One region of the Solibacillus sp. CAU 1738 genome, then DNA from elsewhere that is predicted to be linked to it. Evidence: predicted binding sites of a transcription regulator. Region 1 holds the regulator's gene; the other holds the start of a gene.
The links. The regulator NrdR, encoded in region 1, represses ribonucleotide reductase genes. The targets are predictions, from matches to a motif close to AACACNATATATNGTGTT.
Positions count from the first base shown of each region.

Region 1 (8,715 bases):
TGTTGAAGATAAGTTAAAAGAAAACGAACAATATGATCTTTATCACGATTTAGAGTTACCACTTGCTTACGTTTTAGGGAAAATGGAAATAATGGGTATTCGTGTAGATGTAGATACACTAGAGGTAATGGGTACGGAGATACAAGCAAAACTTGCAATAATAGAAAAAGATATTTACGAATTGGCAGGTGAGAAATTTAATATAAATTCACCGAAGCAATTAGGTGTGATTCTATTCGATAAACTAGGGCTACCAGTAATTAAAAAGACGAAAACAGGTTATTCAACAGCTGCTGATGTACTTGAAAAATTACAATCAGAGCATGAAATTGTAAAGCATATTTTAAACTATCGCCAATTATCGAAGCTACAATCTACTTATATTGAAGGGCTAATAAAAGAAATACAACCTGAAGATAGCAAGGTGCATACGCGTTTCCAACAAGCGCTGACTGCAACAGGACGTTTAAGTTCAACAGACCCGAACTTACAAAACATTCCGATTCGCCTAGAGGAAGGGCGTAAAATTCGCCAAGCATTCGTACCATCACATGAAGGCTGGGTATTATTTGCAGCCGATTACTCTCAAATTGAGCTACGCGTTTTAGCGCATATGTCTGAAGATCCTGCATTAGTAGATGCGTTTAAACAAGGAATGGATATCCATACACGAACAGCGATGGACGTATTTAATGTACCTGCTGAGGAAGTTACATCAAATATGCGTCGTGCAGCAAAGGCGGTAAACTTCGGTATTGTTTACGGCATTAGTGATTATGGTTTGTCTCAAAACTTAGATATTACACGTAAAGAAGCGGCAACCTTTATTGACAATTACTTAGCGAGCTTCCCAGGAGTAAAAGGCTATATGGACTCGATAGTACAAGATGCCAAAAAGGCAGGCTATGTCACAACGATTTTAAATCGACGCCGTTATTTGCCGGATATTAAAAGCTCGAACTTTAATTTACGAAGCTTTGCAGAACGTACAGCGATGAATACACCAATCCAAGGTAGCGCTGCTGATATTATTAAAAAAGCGATGATTGATATGGATGCACGCTTACGTCAAGAAGGCTTGCAAGCTAAATTATTATTACAAGTACATGACGAATTAATATTTGAAGCACCTGAAGAGGAAGTAGCGATTTTAGAACGCATCGTACCAGAAGTAATGGAGCATGCCATTGAACTTGCTGTGCCATTAAAGGTAGATTACTCCTACGGTAAATCTTGGTACGACGCGAAGTAAGGAGTGGGATTTATGCCTGAATTACCAGAAGTAGAAGGCGTTGTAAGGGATTTGAAACCCGCTGTGGAAGGAAAATCAATTACGGGCATTGTGTTGTCTGAGACAATTCTAGCGTCTACTGCTGCAGGAAAGCAGTGCATCATCAAAAATATCGAGCCACATTTATTTGAACAAGTTATGACTGGCATGGCCATTGAAAAAATCGAGCGCAGATCAAAATATATTTTCTTTACAATTGTACGAGATGGCGAAGCGTTTATATTAGTAAACCATCTTGGAATGACTGGAGCATGGTTTATAGTAGATTCGCTTGAAGGGATTACAGAGGAAAAATTTCGTAAGCACGCCCATGCAATTTTCACTTTAAATACAGGGGAACTACTCGTTTATTCAGATATTCGACGATTTGGGGAATTGCGTTTTATAAAAAACTTAAGTGATCACCCACCACTACTAAAAATGGCACCAGAGCCCTTTGATGAAGATGCTTGTAAGTTTTTTTTAGCGCAATGTGATAAGCCAAAGTATGCGAATAAAGCGATTAAAGAAGTCATTATGGACGGGCAAGTTATTTCGGGTTGTGGCAATATTTATGCGACAGAAGCGCTCTTCAAAGAAAGTATTCATCCAGCAAGGAAAGTAAGTCGTATTAGTAAAGTGCGTAAGCAGGCACTCTTTGCTACGATTCAAGCAGTCTTACAGGAAAGTATTGATAGCGGCGGCTCGACAATTTCAGATTATCGGTCAATTAATGGTGGAGCAGGAGAAATGCAGCATCGTTTGAAAATGTATGGGAAGAAAGTTTGTCCAGTTTGTGAGACGAATACAAAATCGATGACAATTGCAGGTCGTACATCTGTTTATTGTCCAAACTGTCAACGGTAGGTGTTTAAAAGTGATTATTGGATTAACAGGAAGTATTGCAAGTGGGAAAAGTACAGTAGCGGAGATGCTAAAAGGTTACGGACTCCCGATTGTTGATGCGGATGTAGTAGCACGTGAAGTAGTAGAGCCTGGTACACCGACCTTAGCGCTTATTGCAGAAGCGTTTGGACCTGAAGTCATTGCAACAGACGGCACTATGGACCGAGCAAAGGTAGGGGCTCTTATTTTCCATGATACAGCAAAACGTAAGCAATTAAATGATATAATTCATCCAGCTATTCGTGCGGAAATGCTACGCCAACGTGAAGAATTCGTTGCGAACGGTGCGGAAACGGTCATTATGGATATTCCATTATTATTTGAAAGCAAGCTACAGCATTATGTAGAAAAGATACTTGTCGTATCTGTAAAGGAAGATGTTCAATTGGCGCGTTTAATGGAGCGTAATAATTTATCGCGTGATGAAGCTTTAGCGCGCATTAATTCGCAATTACCAATGTCGGTGAAAGAAAAAGGTGCCGATGCTGTTATTTATAATAATTTGAATATAGAAGCAACCGAAAAGCAATTACAGCACATTTTACAAAATTGGAATGTAATTTAACAAGGGGAGGGCTGTCTCATAATGTGAGGCAGCCCTTTTTGTGATTAGGTTTACTTTGGAATTTGGTGATGTTGAATAAGTCAAATGTGCCACATTGAGGGAATATTATAGTGAAAGTTCATTCAATCACAATGGAATATTTTCTGAATATAACAACATTAAATTTTTGGAAATAAATTGTTCATCTTTTTTCTAAATATGCTATACTAATTTGCGTATATAACATTAAATATGATATCGGAATTAACAGGAGGCATTTAAAATAATGACAGTTTCTATTGCTATTAACGGTTTTGGCCGTATTGGTCGTATGGTATTCAGACAGGCGATTTTACAAGATGAGTTAAGTGTTGTGGCGATTAACGCAAGTTATCCACCAGAAACTTTAGCACATTTAATTAAGTATGACACAAATCATGGCACTTTTGAAGGTACGGTAGAGCCACAAGAAGGCGCTTTAATCGTAAATGGTAAACATGTTGCGATCGTTAGTGAACGCGATCCTTTAAAATTACCTTGGGCTGAAATGGGTGTAGACCTAGTTATCGAAGCTACTGGTAAATTTAACGACCGTGAAAAAGCTGCATTGCACTTAGAAGCTGGCGCTAAAAAAGTTATTTTAACTGCTCCAGGTAAAAATGAAGATATTACAGTAGTTCTTGGTGTAAATGATAACTTATTAGACCTTGCTAAACATGATGTAATTTCAAACGCATCTTGTACGACAAACTGTTTAGCTCCTGTAGCGAAAGTATTAAATGATAAGTTCGGGATAAATAACGGATTAATGACGACAGTTCATGCATATACTAATGACCAAAACAACTTAGATAATCCACATAAAGATTTACGTCGTGCGCGTAACTGTGCATCGTCAATTATTCCAACTTCAACAGGTGCTGCAAAAGCTTTATCATTAGTATTACCTGAGTTACAAGGGAAACTACATGGTATGGCGTTACGTGTTCCTACACCAAACGTATCTTTAGTAGACTTAGTTGTTGATTTAAACAAAGATGTAACTGTAGAAGAAGTAAATGCAGCATTTCAAGCAGCAGCAGATGGTCCAATGAAAGGTATTTTAAATGTATCTATGGAACCGCTTGTATCTTCTGATTACAACACAACAACTTTCTCATCAACAATTGATGGATTAACGACAATGGTTATGGGCGACCGCAAAGTTAAAGTACTTGCTTGGTATGACAACGAATGGGGTTACTCAGCTCGCGTTGTAGATTTAGCGAAAAAAGTATCAAAAGCATTAGAAACTGTTAAAGCATAAACATTTGCCTCGGGATTAATTAGTAATTCCGAGGTTTTTTTGGCAGTATGCATCTATTTTGGGGATTTAATAACGAGTTTTTAAAATAGCATATTTTTGCTATTGCATAGTTGTTTGAAAAATCTTATAATCACATTTGAGTGAGTTTAATCACATGACTACTTAAAGGGTTAGGACCTCTTTGGACTAACTTTCCCCCGTGGTAGTCGACTTTGAACATTACAAAATATTATGTCAAAGGGGGAAGCGAACCATGAGAACGATGGGGCGTCATGTAATTGCTGAGCTTTGGGATTGCGATTTTGAAAAGTTAAACAATGTTAACTTTATTGAACAAACTTTTGTCGATGCCGCTTTAAGATCAGGGGCAGAAGTGCGTGAAGTTACTTTTCATAAATTTGCACCTCAAGGGGTAAGCGGAGTAGTTATTATTTCTGAATCGCATTTAACGATCCACAGTTTTCCTGAGCATGGCTATGCTAGCATTGATGTGTATACGTGTGGCGATTTAGATCCAACAGTAGCAGCAAATTACATTGCGGAAGCACTCGGCGCGAAAATGCGTGAAGCAGTCGTTGTGCCACGCGGTATGGGACCTGTTGTTGTTGGTATTTAAAAGAAAATCTAGTTAAATGAATAAAGTGAGGTAGGGGATTGATCCTCTGCCTTTTTCTGTTTCAAGGAAATAATAAATGTTTTGCAATTGCTAACTCCCGCTAAATGTTATTTGGTATAATGGTAACAGTAAATTGATATGAATCAGGAGAAATAACTATGAGATGTCCAGCTTGTCAGTACAACGGTACACGCGTTGTTGATTCAAGACCTGTAGATGATAATAAAGAAATAAGAAGACGGCGTGAATGTGAATCATGTTTATTCCGTTTTACAACGTTTGAAAAAATAGAAGAAACACCACTCATTGTAGTGAAAAAGTACGGTTCACGTGAGGAATTTAGTCGCGAGAAAGTGCTGCGTGGTTTAATTCGTGCATGTGAAAAACGACCAGTGCCATTAGACTCATTAGAAGAGCTTGTAATGGCGATTGAAAAAGATTTGCGTCGAATTGGAAATCCAGAGGTGCGTTCTGAGGATGTTGGTGAAATGGTCATGGATCGCCTAGCGAAAATTGATGAAGTCGCATATGTACGATTTGCATCTGTTTATCGACAATTCAAAGATATAAATGTGTTTATTGATGAATTAAAAGAATTAATTCATAAACAATCAGAGACAAAATAGTTACTGTAGGAGGGAATACATTGAACATGATCAATCAGCTACATCCGTATGATACTTGTGAAATTAGATGCCCTCATGAATTTAGTTTAGAAAGTCAAAAAGTTTTGCAATTATGTTATCAACCAATAATTGGTGTAGAGGCAGTCGCTTTATATTTAAAGTTTTGGGCGGAAGCTGAGCAAAGTTCACCTACATTTCATCACCATTATTTACTTGATAGCTTAGGCTTTTCGATTAAGCAATTATTTCAAGCGCGCATTACTTTAGAAGCGATTGGCTTATTGCAAAGCTTTAGCAAAGCAAGTATTTCAGCTACGCATTACGTATATAAATTGAAGAGACCTTTAGAAGCAAGTGAATTTTTTGCAGACTCCATATTATCGGTGTCACTTATGCGTAAAATTGACCGTAAAGCATATCAATCATTGCAAGATGCATTAGTAAAGAGAGAACAGTCGATTCAAGGTTTTACGGAAGTGACACGTAGCTTTAATGATGTCTTTTTAAATGTTACTGAGGCAGAACTGCAAAATATCGAACAGTTTTTTCCTCAGCAAATGGGAAGTACAAGCAGTAAAAGTTATCCATTTGAATATGATTTATTTGATTTCAAATTATTCATGGACGGTATGAGTAATTCTTTAGTACCGAGCAAATTATTTACACTTGATATAAAAATAACAATTGCTAAAGTCGCTTTTTTATATAATTATTCGGTAACAGATATGCAAAAAATTGTATTGATGGCACTAAATGAAGATGGCTCATTATCAACGACGATGATTGAGAAGAATGCAGAGGACTTTTATCAATTATCTAGTTCTGGCAACGTACCTAAGCTTTTAAAGCGTTACGAAGTTGATAATGTGAATGTAGAGCAACCTGTTCAAAAAGCTAGCTCAAAAGAAGAACATATTCGTTATTTAGATACGACATCACCGATTAAAGTGTATGAAGATATGAACGGTGTTTTACCTTCAGAAGCGACAGTTATGCAGTTCAATGATTTTCTGCGCCAAGGCATTTCATATGGTGTGTTAAATACGTTAATTCAGTATATCGCGATGTCTGATGGAAAGCTTGATTACGGGGCGAAATTACTACAAAGCATTGTAGATAATTGGGTAAGTAAAGGGGCAACTAATGCCGCTGAAGCAATTCGGATCGCGACTTTAGAGCACGACAAACGTCAAGGAACTGGTCCTACAATTCGAAAAGTAGATCGTATACCTGAGCAAAATATTCCTGATTATGTGAAAGATTATGAACTATCAACACCGTATGAATTCCTTAAAATTTTGACAAAAGGGAAGGAACCATTTAAAGGACAGATACGAATTGCCGAAAGCCTTGTGAAATCTTACGGCATCGCGCAAGGTGTTGCAAATGTCATTGTACAATATGTATGGAACGAGACGAACGGCAAATTACCAGAAAAATTCGTTGAATCTGTCGCATCTGAAATGCGGCAAAAAAACATACAATCGGCTGAAGAAGCTTTGCAATACATTGAACAGCGAGGGACAATTCCTTATAAAATTGGACAAGATGCACTCGGGGAATTTGCATTATCTCCACAAGCACTTGTTTACGATAAAACAACGCCTTACGAATTTTTAAAGCAATTATATGGTGGCAAGGAACCTGTTCGATTTACAGTTGAGCTTGCAGAACAGCTAGTGCTAGCCCAAAAAATGCCGATTGGTGTAGTCAATTATTTAATGGAATATGCGATGCGTGAAACAAACGGCAAAATGACAAAAAACTACATTCAAGCAGTAGCGAGCAACTGGTTAGCGCATAATTTAAAAAGCGCAGCAGATGCGATTCAGTTAGTTGAGCAGGAACAGGCCCCTAAAACGAAACATAAAGTAACGATGGATACACCTCTTGCGTTTAAAGCACAGCAAAAGAATTTAGATAATTGGCTGCCGCGTTATGATGAAGTGATTCCATATGAGTTTTTAAAGGGCTTGAAAAAAGGTGATGAGCCTCTTCCGTATATTGTTGAAATGGCAGAGAATTACGTGTTAACTGGTGGTATGACTGTTGGAGTAGTAAATGCTTTATTTGAATATGTAATTGTTAAATCAGGCCGAATAAATAAAAAGTTCATCGATACGCTAGCTTTCAACGTTCAAATGCAGAATATAATGTTAGCTAAAGATGCGCTACAATATTTCGAGCAAAACAATCAAAAGGCAAATGTTGCGACGATCACACAAGCAAATTTATTGCAATTTTATCCACAAAATTATGAGTTTGCTGATGCGGAGTCAAAATATGAAAAGCAAACACCGTATGAATTTATTAAACAGCTTAACAACGGACAAGAGCCGTTTGACTATACGGTAAAGGCTGCCGAAAAGCTAATAACGCAGTATAGTATGACGCCTGCTGTAGTGAACTATTTGCTTGAATATGTGTTAGAAAAAACAGACGGTGCATTGCCCGAGAAATATATTAACAGTGTGGCGGACTCTTGGCGACGAAATAACTTGCAAACGCTTGGACAAGCAAAAGATTATGTTAAACGCTCTGAGCAAAAAGCGACAGTGAAAAAAGGTGTGAAAGTGGAGCGTGTGCCAGAATGGTTCCATAAAAAAGAAGACTTAATTGAAACTAAGAATTCTGAGCCAGCATCACAAGATCACGTCGATTTAGAGGCAGAGCATAAAAAATTACTAGAACAATTACGGAATTACGATGGGAAGGTGAACTAAAATAGAACCGATAAATGAAGCGTTAAAGCGTGTGGTCAATGTACCATCTTTCCAAGAGAGATATAATGCAATGCGACGGGATATTTTACAACACGAGCAAATACAAAAATTTTTAAAGGACAATGCTGAACGTATTGATGACGGGATGATTGAGCGTAGCATGTCAAAACTCCATGAATTTGTTAGTCAATCGACTGAATGCTGTAAATGCGGCTCGACAAATAAATGCACAAACTATTTAGAAGGCTTCATTCCGAAATTAATAATTGCAAATAGTCGTATCGATGTTTCGTATGAACGCTGCGAACAAAAAATCGTAGAGGATGAACGTCGTGAAATGGCATCGATGGTATCATCTATTCATATGCCAAAGGATGTTTTACAAGCAACGATTGAAGACATTGTAATCGAAGGTAATAAGTCGCGTTTCCAAGCTGTACAACAAATTGTATCATTTATTAATGAATACCGAGCAACTGGCCAGCTACCAGAAAAGGGATTATATTTATACGGTGAATTTGGCGTTGGGAAATCGTTTATACTAGGAGCAATAGCTAATGAATTAGCGAAAATAAAAATCAAATCGGTGCTTGTATATGTTCCAGAGTTTCTACGAGAAATAAAGGCAGCTATTAATGACCAAACATTGCAAAGTAAAGTGGATTTTGTTAAGAGGACTCCTGTTTTAATGTTAGATGACTTTGGAGCAGAAGGAATTACACCA
Region 1 covers NZ_JBDQQN010000001.1:160,505-169,219, forward strand. Annotated here, with positions in the region: gene polA (DNA polymerase I) at 1-1,252, shown strand, start outside; gene mutM (bifunctional DNA-formamidopyrimidine glycosylase/DNA-(apurinic or apyrimidinic site) lyase) at 1,265-2,137, shown strand; gene coaE (dephospho-CoA kinase) at 2,148-2,741, shown strand; gene AAFN87_RS00815 (glyceraldehyde-3-phosphate dehydrogenase) at 3,007-4,026, shown strand; gene speD (adenosylmethionine decarboxylase) at 4,280-4,642, shown strand; gene nrdR (transcriptional regulator NrdR) at 4,801-5,268, shown strand; gene AAFN87_RS00830 (DnaD domain protein) at 5,295-7,991, shown strand; gene dnaI (primosomal protein DnaI) at 7,993-8,715, shown strand, end outside.

Region 2 (8,715 bases), 430 kb from region 1:
ATGATAAGCGCAAGAACAATTAAGGCAAAATTTATATAATCTGAAATGTTCTTTTTCTCGTCTGAGTCACTCTCGGTAATGGAAAATATGGTAATGGCCAATACACCGAGGAGTATTCCGTTGAAAGCTATCAGGAAGTTACGGTCCAAGAATGGATTTTTTCCGACCCATATAACCGTTATAAGATAGACCACCAATGTAACCAGGACAAGAGGACTAAAAATTTTAGCTAAATATGGTGTAATATTCTTAGCAAGTTTAAAATTCGTTGATACTAGGTATGCAGCCACAATAGCGAGAGAGGCAGCACCAAATAATACGACATTACTAAAATAAAAGTCTTCTATATCCAAGCCAACAAAGCTAAATAATTGCATCGTTAATGCTGCTAGCACCATTCCGCTAACTGCCATGCTGGCGTAGAGAATACAATATTCCAAATTAAATTTAATATAGGCTAATCTTGTACTGCCTTTTGAATATTCATTTCCTGTAAATGCAACCCCTACCAATACCCATAAGAATATGGGAAGGTGTAAATAAGCAAGGATAATACTATCTTTATAATTTAATGGCAGCATATTAAGATAAAAACCGGAAATTAGGAACAACGCTGCAAGGGAATAAATAACACTTTTTTTCGGAGTATTATTGTAAACAAAATACGCAGCAATAAAGGGAATTATACCAAAAGCCAGGTTTATTGGAGCAATTGCTTCCTGTTCGACAAAATGGAAAATGACCCTTGTGCTTATCCCGGCCAGAATAGCTAGAATGCCCATGAATAAGAAACCTTTTTGAAGAAAGGTAGATTTCTCTGTATTTTCTACCTCCTTGAAATGCAATCTTTCATACCAAACGCCAAGTACCTGAGAATCAGGATTTTGTTCCCATGCATGAGAGAATGATTTTTTAAAACCTTTCGGATCTTTTCTATACATTCTCTCCAGCTCATGAGGGTTATCAATATTTTTAATAATCAAATTGTTAATGTCCATTGTTATACCTCCCATAATAATTTTTATATTAAGTTTCCTCCACAATGTTTAACTGTCTTCGTCACTTTTGTATTCTAAAATATCTCCAGGATGACATTCTAAAGCCTTACAAATTGCCTCTAAAGTGGATAATCGAATCGCCTTTGCCTTTCCATTTTTCAATATAGAAAGGTTCGCCATTGTTATGCCAACCTGCTCCGAAAGTTCTGTAACGCTCATTTTTCTTTTTGCTAACATTACATCAATATTAATAATAATTGCCATTGTTATTTACCTCAGACCGTTAAATCATTTTCTGATTTGATATCAATTGCTTCTTGTAAAAGTTTTTGGAGAACAGCCGCAAAGACTGCGATAACCATCGATGCAAAAGGAACAACTAATCCAACAAAGATAACTCCCGGTGCGTCGTCTACTTCTGCAAAGATATAGAAGAGCGGCAAAACTAGCACATGCAAAATACTGATTGTGATTGCACTGTATTTGATTTTCTTTAAAGCTCTTACAGATAAATCGGAGAAAGCTTTATTCTGGTCAATATAGCGTAAGAGTTTGAGAGCCTGATACACAGCAAAATAAAAAGGAATCGCCGATGCATCAAAAGCGATGAAAACAAGATATTTTAAAAAAGCAAACTCTGGAAGCAATTTTGCTACAAAATTCGCCATCTCAGGCACCAAAAAGATGCACAGAGCAATAATTGGGATCCCTAAAAGAATAACAGCTATTTTTAAAAACAACGTTGTTACTTTTTCCATAAAAAACACCTCACATATTTATTCTGATTTTAATACACATTTTATCGTTTTACAATAAATTTTTATTAAATTAAATAATATTTTTATTGTAGGTTGCTGTTTAAAGAAAAAAAAATAACATTCCTCATGCAAAGAAATGCTCTTTAACTTTAAACTATTAATTTAATAACTTGTACAGCTAACCGTGACACTGCCTGTCTTTTTCTAGACAGTAAGAAAACCTTATCTTGTTCCCATAAAAAAACACATCTACATTGAGTATTTCGGGTTTAAATACCCGTTATTCAATGAAAGGTGTTTTTGTTTGTCCCATGTTATGCACCTATCTCTGTAGCACGACCTTCTTTATTCCATTTTTAGACTTGTGGTATTCTAGCTCTTTTTGACATAAAAACACCCCTTTAGATTACTAAAATCTAAAGGGGCTATACGGTACGACTTATTTCAAATCTACACTACGTACTACTTTCGTTATTTTATAAACCGCATTTTAATTGTGCGCCACAGTTTGTACATGTGTTACAGCCGCCCATTTCCTCGACTGTTCCTTGACGACATACCGGGCATGTATTCCCTACTTCTGAACCGATTGTAACGTTTGTTTGTGCTAGAGGCGCAATTGTATCAACTAAAACAACTGGTCGTGCAATCTCCTCTTGAACAAACTCTTCTCCAAATGACATTTGTTCTTCCGTATTCTCTTCAGCTTTTAGTGTTAATACTTGTGTATCACGGCTGCCGTCAACATACACAGTACCACCCTTTGCACCACCATGGTATAAGCGCTCGTACACTTTTTGTACTTGCTCTACTGTATACCCTTTTGGTGCGTTTACTGTTTTAGAAATTGAAGAATCAATCCATTTTTGAATTATACATTGCACATCCGCATGCGCTTCTGCAGATAATTGCATCGAAGAAACAAACCATTCTGGTAGGTTTTGCTCGTCTGCATCAGGATTATTTTGTAAATATTCTTGAACTATTTCTGCTTTCACTTCGATAAATTTACCTAAGCGACCTGAACGGTAATAAGTGAATGAGAAGTATGGCTCAAGACCTGTCGCAACCCCTACCATCGTTCCTGTAGAACCAGTTGGCGCTACTGTTAATAGATGCGAGTTACGAATACCGTTTTCTAGGACGCCTTGGCGCACATGCTCCGGCATTTTTTGCATAAAACCAGTGTTAATAAACGCTTGACGTAAACGTGCTGTTTCTTCCGCATTTTCACCTTGTAGGAACGGGAAGCTGCCGCGTTCTTTACCTAGCTCTATCGACTGCTCATAAGCTGCTGTTGCAATGACTTCGAAAATGTCATTCACAAGCTTATTACCTTCTTCAGAACCATATTCTTTTTCACAATAAATAAGTAAATCTGCTAATCCCATTACTCCTAAACCAACACGGCGCTCACCTAGTGCTTGCGTTTTGTTTTCAGGTAAGAAGTAAGGTGTTGCATCAATTACATTATCTTGCATACGTACTCCAACACGAACCGTTTCGCGTAGTGCCTCGTAATCGACAGTTTTCGTATCTTTTTGAGCAAACTGCGCTAAGTTCACAGCTGCTAAATTACATACAGAATATGGTGCAAGTGGTTGTTCCCCACATGGATTCGTTGCAACTACTTTTTGACCATAGCTTACCGCATTTGTCATTTCGTTGGCATTATCTATGAAGAAAATACCTGGCTCTGCAGCATATGTTGCACAAATATTAATTAAATTCCATAGCTCACGTGCTTTAATTGTACGGTAAGTGCGAACAGCATGTCCCATTGCTTCCCATTCACGAACATCGCCAACTTCATGCCATTGTTCGTTGTAAATAGCCATTTCTTCTGGTGAGTAATTTGCAACATCTGGGAAACGTAGTGCGAAATCTTCATCGTTTTCAACTGCTTCCATAAACTCATTTGTTAATGTTACTGAAATATTAGCACCCGTTAAAAACTCAGGATTATGAACAGAATAAGTTCCGCCATCACGCAGTTTTGTTTCAGCATCACGAATAATTGCTTCGTTAAATCCACCGAAACCTTCGATATTTTTATAATTTACAATGCCTTGATACATCGCTTCCTCTTGTTGCGATAAAGGCTTGAATTTCAATTTTTCATTCGCTAAACGGATAATAGATTCATCTGTCGTATTTTCCATTAAATAACGTAATATACGTGGATTTTGCATTTTTGAAATGATAAATTCCACAATATCTGGATGCCAATCTGCTAGCATTATCATTTGTGCCCCACGTCTTGAGCCACCCTGTTCAACAAGGTGAGTTAGCTTAGCAATATCATCTAACCACGATACAGAACCAGATGATCTACCATTGACACCGCGTGCTAAAGTATTGCGCGGACGAAGTGTAGAACCATTCGTACCAACGCCACCACCACGGCTCATAATTTCCATTACTTGCTTACGGTGGTCACTAATACCTTCGCGGCTATCCGCCACAAATGGCATTACGTAACAGTTAAAAAATGTTACATCCGTCTCAGAGCCTGCTCCGTAGATTACACGACCGGCTGGAATGAACTTTAAACTTACAAGCTGTTCATAAAACTTATTGAACCATTTTTGACGGTCTTCCTCTGTTTTCTCTACACTAGAAAGTCCTGTAGCATTACGTTTCGCAATTTGCTCATAATAAATTTCAAGTGGTTTTTCAATAATATCTAGTGAACGGACAATTATACCGGATTGTTGCTCCTCTGGGTTATCGAGGACATGGCGGAAATCTTCCTCAATTAAAATTGTCGCTTTTTTAGCAACCGTATCAATCGATTGAATAATACCTAACCCTCGTGCTGGGAATTTAGGATCTTCCTTAACCGTTAAAACGACGAAATCTCCTGCTTTTAATGTCTTCTTCTCCGTATCCTTAAAAGAATAGCGGTCAATCATCACAAGACGTGATACCCCTTTATGTGTAATATGCATATCCGGTGTAACTGGGTGTACTTGTGGAAATTGTTCAATATCCTTGTTTAACTGGTCTACGAAGATAGTTGTTTGATTGTTAATTGTTACCATCTACCTAGCCTCCTCTTTTAAAATGCTCTTAAAACAAGCTATTTCCCTTTTTTAGAGAAATAAACAATAAAACACAATATGTAGTGTTTTTATTTTTGACGAACGCACTATATATAGTTCATTTAATCACTTTTAAAAGATTACATCAAAATCTTTTTCTTCGCAAGGTCTTGATTTTTTTAAAATGTCAGCCAATCCATATTATACAAGGATTTTTCAAATGAAATTTTTTTTCAATCAATAAAACAAATGTTCGTTTATTATTTTTTATAATTCCACAAATCATTTGCATACTTTGTTTTTTCTAATTGTTCCACGTATTCTAATTGCTCTTTCGTTAATTCATATGGTACAAGCTCTATATGTAGTGCTTGTTCGAACCCTTGTTTAAATGCTGCAACACATTGCGAAATTGTAAATGGTGTAGAAGACAGGCGATTCATTGCCACTGCCTTTTCAGGTAATTTTTTTCGCATCTTATCTTTTGCTTCTTCTGAAGGAAATTTAAAAACGGACAATAATTTTTCTTCGTCCAATTCAAGTAAAATAGCTCCATGCTGTAAAATAACACCTTTTTGACGTGTCTGTGCACTACCTGCTACTTTTTTCCCTTCCACTACAAGCTCATACCAGCTTGGCGCATCAAAGCAAACTGCACTTTTCGGCTGCTTTAAATCTGCTTGTTTTTCCTTAGTATCTGGCACACTAAAATAAGCATCTAGTCCTAAATTTTGAAAACCTATTAATAACCCTTCACTAAGCACACGATACGCCTCTGTAACTGTTTGTGGCATATTAGAATAGCTTTCTGTGACGATAATGGAATAAGTTAGCTCTTGATCATGTAATACGGCACGTCCACCTGTAGGGCGTCGAACGAAACCTAAATTTTGTCGTTTCACTTCATCTAAATTAATATCCCGTTCCGCTTGTTGAAAGTAACCAATAGATAATGTAGCAGGATTCCATTCATAAAAACGAATAATAGGTGGAATATCTCCATTACTATGCCAATCAAGTAACGCCTCATCTAAAGCCATATTAAATGAAGGCGTACACGGTCCTGAATTAATAAAATACCAACTCTCCATTATTTTCATCTCCTCAAAATATACATTTTAGCAAACTTACTCGACTATCGCCACAATCTCTTTTATAATAGATTTTGTAGATAGAAAGGGGTTTACAAGCAGTGAATATTCTCATTACAATTATTATCATTCTTGCGGTCATCGTTGTATATGTGCTAATCAACTCGATGCGACTAAAAAAAGCTGTAACGAATTTAACACAAGAAGAATTTATACAAGGATACCGTAAAGCACAATTAATCGACCTACGTGAACCGAAAGAATTCGATGCAGGACATATTTTAGGTGCTCGCAACATTCCATCGACGCAGTTTAATACGAGATACAAAGAAATCCGCCCAGATCTTCCTGTATACTTATACTGCCAAAACACAGGTCGAAGTGCACGTGCTGCATTGCAACTAAAGAAAAAAGGCTATAACCAAATTTACCAACTTCAAGGCGGTTTTAAAACTTGGACAGGTAAAGTGAAATCAAAAGCATAAGCAAAGAGGAAGTTCTCTAACAAGAGAAACTTCCTTTTTATTTTTTCGATTATCTTTCAAAAAGTTGGGGTAAAATATCGAAAATAGTTTTTGGTGGATGTATCTTATGTTGTAATCTATTAATCCAATATCAACTTTACCTCAAAAGTTTTATATTTTATAGCTTTACAATGGTTTTCTACCTATATAAATAGCCCCTGTAAGATGTTTGACATCTAACAGGGGCATTTATTATTATGCCTCTTATTTTGTATAGCGAAGCACTGGTGTACGTGCAGCACGTGTTTCATCTAAACGTGATACAACAGTCGTATGCGGTGCCTCTTGAACGATAGCAGGATTCTCCTCTGCTTCCTTCGCAATTTGGATCATCGCATCACAGAACGCGTCTAACGTTTCTTTAGACTCTGTTTCTGTTGGTTCTATCATAATACCTTCCTCTACATTTAACGGGAAGTATACAGTCGGTGGATGGTAGCCAAAGTCAAGCAGGCGTTTTGCAATGTCTAATGTACGTACGCCTAGTTTCTTTTGACGACGACCTGATAATACAAACTCATGTTTACAATGACGGTTGTAAGGTAGGTCATAATATTCTTCTAAACGGCGCATCATGTAGTTAGCATTTAATACCGCATATTCCGTTACCGCTTTTAAGCCATCTGGACCCATTGAGCGGATGTATGTGTAAGCACGTACATTGATGCCAAAGTTACCGTAATAAGGCTTCACGCGCCCGATAGACTGCGGACGGTTGTAATCGAAATGGAATGTACCATCTTCTAATTTTACAAGCACTGGTTTTGGTAAGAAAGGAATTAAGTCAGCTTTTACCCCAACTGGACCTGAACCTGGACCACCGCCACCGTGTGGACCTGTAAATGTTTTATGAAGATTTAAGTGCACGCAGTCAAAGCCCATATCGCCAGGTCGTGCTTTACTCATTACTGCGTTTAAGTTTGCACCATCATAGTACACCTTACCGCCTACTTCATGAATGATTTCAGCCATCTCGATAATGTTTTCTTCAAATAGACCTAATGTGTTCGGGTTTGTTAACATAAGCGCAGCAGTATCCGGACCTACTACACGGCGTAAGTCTTCTAAATCTACTAAACCATCTTCATTAGATTTTACTGTAATAGTTTCAAAGCCAGCTACTGTTGCAGATGCTGGATTCGTACCATGAGCTGAGTCTGGGCAAATTACTTTATTACGGTGCCCTTCACCATTTGCCTCGTGATACGCACGAATCATCATTAATGCCGTCCACTCACCGTGAGCACCAGCAGCAGGTTGTAATGTAACTTCATCCATACCTGTAATTTCAACTAAAGATGTTTGGAGGTCGTATAAAAGTTCCATTGCCCCTTGTACTGTTGACTCATCTTGTAATGGGTGAACATTAGCAAATCCTGATAATCTTGCAACTGTTTCATTAATTTTCGGATTATATTTCATCGTACAAGAACCAAGTGGATAGAAACCTGAATCTACACCGTGGTTACGGCGAGAAAGTGCAGTATAATGACGCATAATATCTAGCTCAGATACTTCTGGTAATTCTGCAGCTTCTTCGCGTACATATCCTGTTGGTATAAGGTCTGCTAAATCGATATCCGGTACATCAAGTGGCTCTAGATTGTAGCCAACACGACCTTCTTTTGTAATTTCAAAAATGAGTGATTGGTTTTCGTTATGCATTGTAAGCCCCCATCTCTGCAACTAATGCTTCAATTTCTTCTTTAGTACGTAGCTCTGTCACGGCAATTAATGCATGGTTTTCAAGTTCTGGATAAACACGACCTAAGTCAAAGCCACCGATAATACCATTCTCCAGTAAACCTTTATTGATCTCTGTTACAGATTTATTTGTTTTCACTACAATTTCATTAAAGTGAGCGCCCTGGAAAAGTACTTCAAAGCCAGCTGCTTCGAATGCATTTTTCGCAAAACGTGTTTTCACAATATTTTGTTTAGCCATTTCTTGAATTCCTTGCTTACCAAGAGCAGTCATTGCAACAGATGCAGCAAGAGCTAGTAAAGCTTGGTTTGAACAAATATTTGAAGTCGCTTTATCACGACGAATATGCTGCTCACGTGCTTGTAATGTTAATACATAACCACGACGGCCTTCCTGATCAACTGTTTCACCAACTAAACGACCTGGTACTTTACGCATTAATTTATTCGTAACTGCGAAATATCCACAGTGCGGACCACCAAACGCTTCAGAAATACCGAACACTTGTGCATCCCCTACTGTAATATCAGCACCAAGTTTCCCTGGAGGTGTTAAAACTCCAAGAGCTAAAGGATTTGCTGAAACAACGAATAAA
Region 2 covers NZ_JBDQQN010000001.1:592,183-600,897, reverse strand. Annotated here, with positions in the region: gene AAFN87_RS03050 (DUF4153 domain-containing protein) at 1-998, opposite strand, end outside; gene AAFN87_RS03045 (helix-turn-helix domain-containing protein) at 1,047-1,262, opposite strand; gene AAFN87_RS03040 (DUF2975 domain-containing protein) at 1,274-1,756, opposite strand; gene AAFN87_RS03035 (vitamin B12-dependent ribonucleotide reductase) at 2,233-4,800, opposite strand; gene AAFN87_RS03030 (lipoate--protein ligase family protein) at 5,061-5,891, opposite strand; gene AAFN87_RS03025 (rhodanese-like domain-containing protein) at 5,993-6,376, shown strand; gene gcvPB (aminomethyl-transferring glycine dehydrogenase subunit GcvPB) at 6,620-8,080, opposite strand; gene gcvPA (aminomethyl-transferring glycine dehydrogenase subunit GcvPA) at 8,073-8,715, opposite strand, start outside.
Region 2: a site for NrdR is predicted at 4,871-4,888, ahead of AAFN87_RS03035 (vitamin B12-dependent ribonucleotide reductase). Genes of this name have one in related genera too.